DNA from 2 places in the Vibrio sp. B1FLJ16 genome. Region 1 is predicted to be linked to the other one. Evidence: riboswitches for the same ligand, from Rfam matches in the RefSeq annotation. Region 1 holds a riboswitch; the other holds the start of a gene.
The links. A riboswitch is a leader RNA that binds a small molecule or an ion and turns the genes downstream of it on or off. The one in region 1 is predicted to bind lysine.

Region 1 (6,431 bases):
AGAGTATCTGCACGAACGGGTAAGAAAAGAGATCTGGGGTTATGCTGAGGATGAGAATTTAACCAACGATGATCTGATTCGTGAAAAGTATCAGGGAATTCGACCTGCACCGGGTTATCCGGCATGTCCTGAGCATACTGAAAAAGCGCCATTATGGGATCTTTTAGATGTCGAAGAGAATATCGGTATGTCACTGACTTCGAGTTATGCGATGTACCCGGGGGCTTCTGTTTCTGGTTGGTATTTCTCGCACCCTGATTCTCGTTACTTTGCGATCGCACAGATCCAGGAAGATCAGCTGGAAAGTTACGCTGAACGTAAAGGCTGGGACCGGTTAGAGGCAGAGAAGTGGTTAGGTCCAAATATTAACGGTTAATCAGTTGAAAAGTAGAAGGGCTGCCAGTGGCAGCCCTTTGTTATTTTGTCTTGTTGAAAGTTTGGTACTTATCGTTCAAACAACTCGGTGTGTAGTTTCTGAATTGCCAGCTGTGATTCTGATTTGTGCAGCAGGAAACACAAGTTATGTGGGCTTGCACCGTAGCAAATCATACGCAGGTTAAAGTCTTCTAGCGTACCGAAGACTTGCTTCGCGTAGCCTTTAGTGCCACTCATATTATTACCTATCAGCGCGACTAAACATAAATCGTGCTCGACTTCTACTTTACACAGCTCTTCCAGCTCTTCTCTTACTTCCTGAGGTAACTGCGGTGCGCCGCCAGACGTATCGGTTTGGTCCAGTGTCAGTGAGACACTGATTTCAGAAGTGGTAATCAGGTCTACCGAAATTTTGTGTTTAGCCAGTATTTCGAATACTTTCGCCAGGAAACCGTATGCGTGGAACATGTTTGCACTACGCAGTGTCACCATTGTCTGGTTGCAACGTAATGCCAGAGCCCGGTACAACGGTGAGCTTTCTACTTGATGGCGAATCCAGGTGCCGCCGGCTTCCGGATCTTTAGAAGAACCGACAAAAACCGGTATGTCGTGGCGTAGCGCTGGTACCAGCGTGGAAGGGTGAAGGATCTTCGCGCCAAAATTTGCCATCTCTGACGCTTCACTGAAGCTGATTTCCGGAATCGGTGATGCTTTTGGCGCAATACGCGGATCGGTTGTATAGATGCCAGGGACATCGGTCCAAATTTCCAGGCCGGAAGCCTTTACACCCTCAGCGATAAGCGCAGCGCTGTAGTCACTGCCACCGCGACCTAACGTCGTAGTGTTGCCTTCCTCGTCAGAACCGATAAAGCCCTGAGTAATCACGATCGATTCCTGACACAGTGGTACGAGTTTCTCTTGCGCCAGCTGAAAAATGGCTTCGACGTTCGGTTCAGCACGGCCGAAGTTGTTGTCGGTTCTTAGCACTTCGCGTATATCGAAACGCACTGCATTAATGCCACGCTCTCTCATCAGTTGAGCCAGAATGTGTGTTGACATCAGTTCACCACATGCAACCAAATGATCTGTTAGCTTAGTGCTGGCTTGAATGGATGCGGCTTCGGCTAAGCTGGTGACCGTGTCCAGAATCGCGTAAACCTCCGTGGTTGCTTCCGTAGCATCTCTTAGCTCACCAAGAATAGCGTCATGAATTTCCGCGAGTTTACGCAGCAACTCGGCACGTTGCTCCTGATCCTGGACACCATTGGCCAGTTCCACCAATAGGTTTGTTACACCTGAACAAGCGCTGCTAACGACAAGGCGAGTATTTGGATTGTTTTCGATAATGGTGGCACAACGACTCATTGCCTCAAAGTTGGCAACACTGGTTCCACCGAATTTTGCTACGTTAAATGCGCTCACTGCGTTCTCCCACGACTTCCTAGAAAATAATGTATATCCGATATTTAGTGAGGAGAGGAGCAGAGCAAAAAGAGAGGTATCTAAAATGTCATTTGAAATATGTACCCTCAGAAGCTCTTCATCAGACGGTGCTGATGACAGTTGATGGGACTCAACCCAGGTCAACCGACAAGTCAAACCCTGCAATTTTGACTTACCTCGGCACTACTCCCCCTCAATGGTTTGTATTGGAATTGCGGTTCCACAAATCATCTACCTGGGTAGTGCTCCTCTTCCACATAAAGCTCAAACATTGAACGGTTTTACCGCTGTAATGTCAATCAATATTTCCACTATTCTTATGATTTCTACTAACGAATTTGTGATGGTTATTTGTACTCAATACTTATAGCTAATTGCCGAGCTACACAAAATCCATTAGTGTGATGCCTCTGGTGCCCGAGACCTTATACCCAAATAACCTCAAGATGCTAGGTTCAGCGAGAATGACTTGGCTTACAGGCGCGGCAACGATTTGAAGATCTAGTGGTTCTAAATCAAAAATCGTTAACAAAGGCTGTGAGCCAAGGCAACTCGCCCTTTAGGAGCGTGTCACTGACACAGTTTCAGCGTCATATAACTTGGAAATAGCTTGCTATTCCACTACGTTATTTTCCTCAAACTTGTGCCAGTGACAACGCTCTGAATCCTGCATCTTGAAGTCATTTGGGTATACTAAACTCTAAAAATAATCGTTCTCCTCGGGCTAAATAACGTTAAACAAGGAGCTGACATGCCGATCCAAAGTTTTATTCCCCCGCATCGTATACTTATGGGACCTGGACCTTCAGATATTTACCCTCAGGTACTGCAAGCGCTGAGTCGCCCGACAGTCGGTCACCTGGACCCGCTATTCATCGCTATGATGGATGAACTAAAACAGTTGCTGAAATACGCGTTTCAGACTGAAAATGAGTTCACTATCGCGGTTTCTGCTCCCGGCAGTGCTGGTATGGAAACGTGTTTCGTTAACCTGATTGAAAAAGGTGACAAAGTCATCGTATGCCGCAATGGTGTTTTTGGTGAGCGCATGCGTGAAAACGTAGTTCGAGCTGGCGGCGAAGTGGTCGTTGTCGACGATGAATGGGGAATGCCAGTTTCCGTCGATAAAGTAGAACAGGCTCTGCAGCAGCATCCGGATACTAAAATTTTAGCTTTTGTCCATGCGGAAACTTCTACCGGGGCAGTGAGTGATGCTCAGGCTCTGGGCAAATTAGCCAAGCAATACAATGCACTTTCTATTGTTGATGCAGTTACGTCTCTGGGTGGGGTGCCGCTAAAAGTTGATGAGTGGCAACTGGATGCTGTGTATTCGGGCAGTCAGAAATGCCTATCATGTGTGCCGGGATTGTCACCAGTAACGTTTTCACAGGGTGCAATTGACAGAATTCAGTCGCGAACAACGCCGGTGCAAAGCTGGTTCCTGGACCAGAGTTTAGTCCTCGGTTACTGGAGTGGTGAAGGCAAGCGAAGCTACCATCATACTGCGCCGGTTAACAGCCTGTATGCTTTGCATGAAGCATTACTGATGCTGAAAAATGAAGGCCTTGAAAATGCGTGGGCTCGTCATCAGCGAATGCATGAAAAACTAAAAGAAGGTTTGCAGAAGCTTGGTTTTGAGTTTGTTGTTGAAGAAGCTTATCGCTTGCCTCAGCTGAACGCGATTTATGTACCGGAAGGCACTGATGAAGCGAAAGTCCGTGCTCACCTGTTAGAAACGTATAATCTGGAAATTGGTGCCGGGCTTGGCGCACTGGCTGGAAAAGCGTGGCGTATTGGTCTGATGGGATATGGTGCCCGTCCGGAAAATGTTGCTCTCTGCCTGAAAGCGCTGGAAGAATCACTTACTGAGTAATACCAATCCCGGTAATTATCTCGTGATAAATTTGCCGGCACTGGTTAATTAGCTGAATCAAAAAGCGAAGGTTACCCTTCGCTTTTTTGTTGAGTTATTCAGCTTCTGCCAGAACAGGTGACGCTGATTGAGCTTTTGAAGGCGGCTGATAATTCACTCGACTAAAATCCACCTTAGGAAATAAAAATTGCGCTTCTGCACGGATTTGTTCAGCTTTACTGGTGTCATCGAGCCCCTGATAAGCGAGGATCAAATTATTATAGAAAGCAGGGCGTGGCTTATCTTTAATAATATTCAGTGACCAGTCGATGTACGGCTGGATTAAGCTGGGATCCTGTGTGTGTAAGCCTATATTCAGGAAAGTGCTGTACACATCCCAGTCAAACCTGTCTTTCCAGACCACAGGATTACTGACTTGATTGAGGATGTCCGGATTTGTTGGACGTGTGGTCTCAAACTTTGTCAGTATGTAATTGGTATGTAAGGCACTTACCATATAAAACGTAAACACAGCGGGGATAAGCAAGCTGAAAACGCGCAGCAAGCTTTTCGTGATTTTAGTGAAACCGGCCTGACGATAACGTGCGACCCGCTGATCGACCCAGTAAAGTAAAATGACGAAAATTATCCAATGCACCAAAGAGTGATAAAACGGGTACTCTAGCTGCGTATGTAAAACGATAGGGATGAACAAAGCTAGCAAAGCTAATCGGGTTCCGCGCTTTGCCTGAGAAATTCTGTGCAGCACCAGCGCCATGGCTAAAAAGATACCTAAAACAGGTAGTAAGCCGCCTTCTACCCCCCAATATAATAACTCATTGTGCGGGTGATCCATGGAAGGTAATCCGGCTGGATACTTCTCATTTAAGGCGTGCTGGCGAGCGGTATAAAGTATGTATTCGGACTCAAACTTACCATACCCATACCCCGTAAATGGCTTTTCAATCACCATATCTAAGGTTTGCGGGAAAGTGTAAGCACGAGGGGATTCCATATGGACTTTCTCTGTGGCTAATCCATCACCATCCGGAAAAGCGATATTCATAACGACTGCCGACAGCAGTAGTCCTGATGCCAGAGATATGACCCAATGAGTGAAACGCCTCTTGGTATTATAACGGTACATGTAGGGGATGATCAGTAGCACAGCAACCAGAGAGACAAGCCAACCTGTTCTTGACGCAAGTGCAACGATCAACGGCAGGGTTAAAACTGGTACAGCATACAGAAGATAAACATCACTGAGTTTGCGGTCGTACTTATATGGCTGGCGAGCTAACAAGTAACTCGCAATCACAAGTCCAGTTGCAAGAAAACTTGCCATTACATTGGGTTGCTGGAATATGCCATACGGTCGGTTGGAGACCGTGTTGTAGCCGAAGGGGTTGCCGGGCTTAAAGTAAAGGTACTGTGTCAGACCGAAAATCGCTTCGATGACGACAGCCATTACAATAAACCATAAGATACGTTGCCGGTGCTTATTACTAAAATGGAACTGTTGCAAGACGACAAAAAACAGCCAGCCACACCATAATCCTATTAGCTTGTTTGCCGCCAAGTCAGTGTTCGCATTCGGGTAAAATACCGGCACGGTCATTATGATGACACAGATAAGCAGGCCGAAAGTCAGTTTGGAATATCTTAATGCCTGACTACGGGCGATCTGATAGCAACCAATCCCGAGTACAAAGCTGAAGGCTATCCAGGTAGTTGCATTAAATGAAAGGGCTAACCCTGCGCCGCCGGGATTAGGCATAAAAAAGTGCATTGCCAGTACAAAGAGTACTGCCAGAGCGATAAGGAGCTTGCGGTTGAGAGGAACCTGAACTTTTTCTGGTGACAGTTTAGTTCCGCTTACATGTATAGTAGCCATAGACATTACATTGCTTTGAATTTAAAAGACCAGCAATGCTGGCCTTTCAGATTAATGACGCTACTTTACCTGTTTTTTCTACTTCAACATAGGCTTAAGAAAGCGTGCGGTATGTGATCCTTCGATCAGGGACACATCTTCAGGTGTACCCTCAGCGATAATTTCGCCTCCGCCTTGTCCGCCTTCCGGCCCCAGGTCGACTATCCAGTCTGCGGTTTTGATGACATCCAAGTTGTGCTCGATGACCACAACAGTATTACCGTGGTCTCGCAGACGATGTAAGACAGCCAGTAATTGTTGAATATCATGGAAATGGAGTCCAGTGGTTGGCTCATCCAAAATGTAGAGCGTTTTACCGGTATCGCGTTTGGACAGTTCTTTTGCTAGCTTCACGCGCTGTGCTTCACCACCAGATAGAGTGGTTGCCGCTTGTCCAAGACGAATGTATGACAAGCCTACATCCATTAATGTTTGTAATTTACGTGCAATGACAGGTACGGGTTCAAAGAACTCGCGCGCATCTTCTACCGTCATTTCCAGTACTTCATCAATGGTTTTGCCTTTGTAGCGTACTTCTAGAGTTTCGCGGTTGTATCGCTTACCTTTACAAACATCACAAGGCACGTAAACATCCGGCAGGAAGTGCATTTCAACTTTAATCACACCATCGCCCTGACAAGCTTCACAACGGCCACCACGAACGTTAAAACTGAAACGCCCTGGTTTGTAGCCACGTGAACGTGATTCTTGCGTACCTGCAAAGAGTTCACGTATCGGGGTAAAAATGCCCGTGTAGGTAGCAGGGTTAGAGCGAGGCGTTCTGCCAATCGGACTCTGATCGATGTCGATCACTTTATCAAAGTGCTC
Region 2 (6,431 bases), 870 kb from region 1:
CTGCCAATAAATACCACAAAGAAAATGTGCCTAACTCAAGTAAGCATAGTCATGAGTATTTAACTTACTCTTCTTTCTCACAGGTTTGTAAATATGCTAACCGCGCGAGCTATGAGGTTCTTGTTCAGCACTCTCCACGTCTCTCACGTGGTCTTCCTGAGCGTGAAGATAGTCTTGAAGAAGCATATTGGGAACGTTAATTTATTTATGAATTAACAGTTTGTTCATGAATGTAAATATGGCGCGTTAGGATATGCGCCATATTTATTTGTTGTTACAAAAAAAAAAGGCTCCCTGAGGAGCCTTTTTTATAAAAAGCAATTTTAGATTAGGAAATCGTCCAGCGATTTACCAGCATCAAGCTGCTCTTGGATTGCAGAAGGTGTACGACCTTGACCTGTCCAAGTTTTTTCTTGGCCATTAGTGTCAGTGTACTTGTATTTTGCAGGGCGAGGAGCACGCTTAGACTTGGCTTTAGACTTAGTTTCGCCAGAAAGTGCACTAATAAGTGCTTCAACGTCGATGCCGTCTTGAGCAATTTTATCTGCAATTTCAGCTAGTTTAGCTTCTTGCTCAGCTTGCGCTGCGCGTTCTGCTTCTTCCGCTTCGATGCGTTCTGCTACAACAGTAGTCAGTTTATCTAGAGCTTCTTCCAATTGTTCTAGAGTCAGCTCACGAGAAAATGCACGAAGGCTACGGATATTTAGAAGTGTTTTAGTCAGCTCTGACATAACGATTCCTATTAATAGATTAATGTGTTTGGCACTTTTTATCGCTACGACCGAATAATGCCATTCTACAAATAAATAGTAAGTCCTTATATTTAACTTTATCTTTTGGTTATGTGCAAATACTAAATTGAGTTTTTGTTTAATTTTTGCGAGTTTTTCTAGATAAGTAATATTATTAATTAGTAAATATTACTTAATGAGATGAAAATTCAAGTTCTGTCGCATTATCGCGTGTTCATTACTATTGATAATTTTTGTTAATAAATCTAAATCGCGCTTTCTCCATCGTGTAATAGCAAAGTAATCGAAGTTTTCCACTTCTCATTAACCTTATTTATCAAATCAAAGTGAATTATGACATTTGTTAATGGCAAAGAGGTTTCATAATAGATTCAATTGAAATGATGCTAGTTGCACAATAATCACTTAAGGTTACTGAATTTAAGCGTTTGTTATAGATTTATTTTAGTTTGATGTGTTGCATTGGTCCTCATCATGAGTACAATAACGTCACCTGATGCAATATTGCAGATATATTGTTGCTAAATTGTTTATTTAGTGGTCGATTGTTTGTTATTGCCGTAGAGGTGCAGTCTCGAAGAGTAGCTATTATTGGGGTGATGCCAATGAATAATAGTGGAAGGCGAAGATTGCCGAAGTAAGTAATCCATCAAAGTTACTTGCTGGGGTTGTATTCGAAAGGAACAACACTGCCATAGTATATTTACATTAAACTATGGAGCGCTACTGTAGGGTTGGGTGGAGTGTTCGCTTCCCTGTCGCTAAGTTCAACATGAGCGTGCTTTAAAATAGCATGACTTGTCTGCAGTAGATCTCTAGCCAAACTTTGGTTTTTGAAGATCATGAATTTAATAGATTTCTCTAGTGACCCTGTTTCGTTATTACCGCCGCTTGTCGCATTGACACTGGCGATTTTGACTCGAAAAGTATTAATTTCCCTGGGCGTAGGTGTCGTACTGGGTGCGATTCTACTCAACGACTGGTCTATCGTTGATTCCGCCAGTTATGTCAGTTCAAAAGTGTCTTCTGTTTTTATAGAAGATGGTGGTCTGAATACTTGGAATATGAGTATTGTTGGCTTCCTTATTCTATTAGGGATGACAACGGCTTTGTTAACGCTATCTGGCGGTACTCGTGCATTTGCTGAATGGGCTCAATCTCGAGTAAAAAGTAAGCGCGGCTCTAAACTTCTTGCTGCCTTTTTAGGTGTGTTCATTTTTGTCGACGATTACTTTAACAGTCTTGCTGTTGGCGCGATCTCACGTCCGGTAACGGATCGCTTTTATGTCTCGCGAGCTAAACTAGCGTATATCCTGGATTCCACAGCAGCACCAATGTGTGTGATTATGCCGGCTTCTAGCTGGGGTGCTTATATCATTACAATTATTGGTGGGATTTTGGTTTCGCATGGTATTACCGAGTACTCGGCTCTAGGGGCATATATTCGCTTGGTTCCGATGAACTTTTATGCGGTATTTGCCTTACTAATGGTTTTTGCTGTTGCTTGGTTCGGGCTAGATATTGGTAAGATGCGTGAGCATGAAATTTCTGCATCTCAAGGCCGAGGCTTTGATAAAGATACCGAGAATGATGCTCCCGAGGCACATGAGATCAATGAAGAGCTTGATATCCGTGAGAGCGATAAAGGCCGGGTTTCTGACCTAGTGCTGCCTATCGTAACGCTCATCGTCGCGACCATCGCTTCTATGCTTTACACCGGTGGTCAGGCGTTGGCTGCTGACGGTAAAGAGTTCGCGTTGCTAGGCGCATTTGAGAATACAGATGTCGGTACTTCTCTTATCTACGGTAGCTTACTTGGTTTAGCGGTTGGCTTGTATACAGTGCTTAAGCAAGGCATCCCAATGGCTGAGATTATCCGCACGCTTTGGATTGGTGCTAAATCAATGTTTGGCGCGATTCTAATCCTTGTTTTTGCATGGACGATTGGTTCTGTTATCGGTGACATGAAAACAGGGTCTTACTTGTCTACACTGGCACAAGGTAATATTAACCCACACTGGCTTCCAGTAATTCTGTTCTTATTGTCTGGCTTGATGGCATTTTCGACCGGCACATCTTGGGGTACTTTCGGTATCATGTTACCTATTGCAGGCGATATGGCAGGCGCAACTGATATTGCTCTTATGCTACCAATGCTAAGTGCGGTGTTAGCGGGTGCGGTGTTTGGTGACCACTGTTCTCCAATTTCTGATACTACGATTCTTTCATCGACTGGCGCACGTTGTAATCATATTGATCACGTAGCTACACAGTTACCTTATGCATTGTCAGTCGCGCTTGTATCTTGTGTAGGCTTTATCAGCTTAGGCATGACAGCATCTGTGGCTCTCTCTTTCATGGCGGCATCGATTACGTTTGTTATTGTTTGTGCGGTTTTGTCGTGGTTGTCTAAATCTAAAATGGCATCGTACCAAAAAGTATAATGAATTTAGGTTAGCTAAAAATTAGAAAGCTCCGCTAGAAATAGCGGAGCTTTTTTGCGATTTAGTGTTTAAAATATCGCTTGGCTTGTGAGCAACTTGCGCTACTCATTGACGATGTAGCCCAAAGAGGTTGTTGTGAATATGATGGCGTCATCCAACCTCGTAAAAGTCGACATTGAATATACGAGATCCATGGAAGATATCACTACAGTCGTTACTTAGGTTGGACTGTTTAAGCGATCAGAGCTTAAGTAAATGAAATGTTTGGATAATGCTGTTACACAATGTCACGTTACAGGTTTACAAATCTAAACACTCAAATTGTGTTTTTTGATCAAACGATACAACGTGGTTCTGGATATGCCGAGGCTACGGGCGGTAGCCGTCATATTATGCTTATTTCTTTCTATAGCTTGTAAGAGGTAGTTAAGGTCAATTTGCTTACGGGGAGAAGGAGACGTACTTTCGATATTTTCAAGACCCAAATTCTCAGCAAGTAGCGTACGATCCTCACACAAAACAATCGCGCGCTGAATTACGTTCCGCAACTCACGGACATTTCCCGGCCATTGGTGTTTTAAAAGTATCGCCTCTACTTCTGGAGACATAGTATTTAACGGTCCGCCTGATAGGTTTCTCAAGAAATGCTCCGCTAGCATAAGAATATCTAGTCCTCTTTCTCTAAGTGGCGGTATAGAGAGGGGTAAAATATTAAGTCTGTAGAACAAGTCTTCCCGAAAGTCACCATGTACTACTTCACTTAGTAAGTTTACGTTACTGGCCGCTATGACACGGCAGTCTACATTAATCTTTTTAGCTGCTCCGACTTTGCTTATTTCTTTGCTTTCCAAAAAATGTAAGAGGTGAGTTTGAAGTTCAGGAGGCATATCTCCGATTTCATCCAAAAACAGAGTTCCTTTATCCGCTTTTTGAATAAACCCGATGCGATCAGAAATGGCGCCGGTAAATGCGCCTTTTTCATGCCCAAATAATTCTGTCGCTACTAGGCCACTTGGTATCGCACCACAATTTACTTCGATAAAAGGTTTCAATCTTCTCGTCGAAAATTGATGGATGAGGCGAGCACACAAGCCTTTGCCTACACCTGTCTCACCCTGGATGAGTACTTCGGCATCGCATTGGGCGTACTTCCTGATTACCTTACGGAGTTTTTGAATACACTCGGTGTTTCCAATTAATGAATGTATATCAGCATCGCAGACACCCGCATCTCGGTTCGCGTTATTGGTATGCCATTTCATATAATTCTAATTTTATTGGTTATTTAGGTTTAGTTTAGACCCGCTAAAATAATAGTTTTTAATGAGTGGCCTGAAGGCGAAGTGATTGTCTCTTTATTGAGACATTTATTGATTTCATATAGCAAATGTGTCTAAAAATATGCTTATTAACAACTTAGTAATTAGTTTGATTTACGATTAATGAGCTAAATTAAACGTTAGTTACCTAATTGCTTACTTATTATTTTGGATGATGATTGTTCAAAATCAATGGTTTAGGTTGATGGAACAAAGAAAGATAAATTTTTGGTTGAAAAAAATCGAATCCTTGGTTAGTGTGGTTGTTAACAACTCAACGGATATAAGTTTAAATAACTATGCGCAATTTTGTAATGAACATTCATCACCATCATCACCCAATCTAGTCTTTCGGGAGATGCGCGCATACCCGGGAGGCAGGAAGCTCCCGGCGGTTGAAATCAAAGAAATTCAGATTTAAAACCCTCGGGAGAGAACAATCTCCCGAGGGTTTTTTCGTTTTTGGCTTTTAAAATAATTTAGATTTCAATATCTTGGATAGGGACAAAGCAATGCAAACACAACGCTTAAGAATCGCAATTCAGAAAAAAGGTCGCCTTAGCAAAGAGAGCCAGGCTCTACTTAAACAATGTGGTGTCAAATTTAATTTAATGGGTGAGCGACTTGTGGTTCATTCAGAAAATATGCCAATCGATTTGTTGCTAGTTCGTGATGACGACATTCCAGGACTGGTTATGGATGGTGTCGTAGATCTTGGCTTTATCGGTGAAAATGAACTGGAAGAAGTACGTTTAGACCGCAAAGCGCAGGGAGAACCATCGGAATTTGTTCAGCTTCGTCGTCTTGATTTCGGCGGGTGTCGATTGTCTATTGCCATCGACAAAGACGAAGAATACAACGGTCCCCAAGACTTAGCAGGTAAGCGTATTGCTACAACCTACCCACACTTACTTAAAGCGTATATGGATCAAGCTGGCGTAGCTTTCTCAACCTGTATGCTAACAGGCTCGGTTGAAGTTGCTCCACGAGCAGGTCTGGCTGATGCGATTGCGGATTTAGTTTCTACCGGTGCAACGCTGGAAGCAAACGGGCTAAAAGAAGCTGAAATCATCTTTAAATCAAAAGCAACGTTGATTCAACGTACCGGTGAATTCGACGCGGATAAGACGGCCCTGATTAATAAACTGCTTACGCGTATGCAGGGCGTACAGCAAGCCAAAGAATCAAAGTACATCATGCTGCATGCTCCAGCCGACAAGCTTGAGCAAATTAAAGCCTTGTTACCAGGCGCAGAAGATCCAACGGTGTTACCACTCTCAGCAGACAAATCAAAAATGGCTGTTCACTTAGTAAGTTCCGAGAATCTGTTCTGGGAAACAATGGAGCAGCTGAAAGAGCTTGGTGCTAGCTCAATTCTAGTGCTACCAATTGATAAAATGATGGAGTAAGCACAATGAGAACAGTCGTTTGGCAATCGTTAAGTGAAAATCAGCAAGATTCAATTTTGGAACGTCCGGCTATCACAGAAGGTGCAAATATTACTGCTGCGGTCGCAGAAGTAATTGCGAAAGTTCGTAACGAAGGTGATGCTGCACTTTTAGAGCTGACAGAGAAATTTGACCGGGTAAAACCAGATTCAATTCGCGTTTCAGCTAAAGAGATTGATGCTGCATCAGAACGTCTATCAGAGCAGATGAAAGGAGCTCTAAACCAAGCTTATGCAAACATCTCCAAATTTCACAAAGCGCAAAAGCCTCAGCCTATCAAGGTAGAGACACAGCCTGGTGTCATGTGTGAGCAAGTTACCCGTCCAATTCAAAAAGTGGGTTTATATATTCCTGGTGGTAGTGCACCACTGCCATCGACAGTGCTGATGCTTGGTGTACCTGCCAAAATTGCTGGTTGTCGTAAAGTAGTCTTGTGCTCTCCGCCACCTATCGCTGACGAAATCCTCT

Region 2: another riboswitch for lysine. It lies ahead of tet(35) (tetracycline efflux Na+/H+ antiporter family transporter Tet(35)); the one in region 1 lies ahead of lysC (lysine-sensitive aspartokinase 3).

Annotation. Positions count from the first base shown of each region.
Region 1 is NZ_HG992749.1:2,693,169-2,699,599, reverse strand. It holds gene metH (methionine synthase) at 1-376, shown strand, start outside; gene lysC (lysine-sensitive aspartokinase 3) at 445-1,797, opposite strand; lysine riboswitch at 1,901-2,079, opposite strand; gene KHN79_RS12310 (alanine--glyoxylate aminotransferase family protein) at 2,570-3,691, shown strand; gene KHN79_RS12305 (PglL family O-oligosaccharyltransferase) at 3,786-5,564, opposite strand; gene uvrA (excinuclease ABC subunit UvrA) at 5,643-6,431, opposite strand, start outside.
Region 2 is NZ_HG992749.1:1,824,082-1,830,512, reverse strand. It holds gene KHN79_RS08345 (inosine/guanosine kinase) at 1-200, shown strand, start outside; gene KHN79_RS08340 (DNA-binding protein H-NS) at 324-731, opposite strand; lysine riboswitch at 1,306-1,486, shown strand; gene tet(35) (tetracycline efflux Na+/H+ antiporter family transporter Tet(35)) at 1,595-3,196, shown strand; gene KHN79_RS08330 (sigma-54 dependent transcriptional regulator) at 3,505-4,458, opposite strand; His leader region at 4,838-4,975, shown strand; gene hisG (ATP phosphoribosyltransferase) at 5,028-5,924, shown strand; gene hisD (histidinol dehydrogenase) at 5,930-6,431, shown strand, end outside.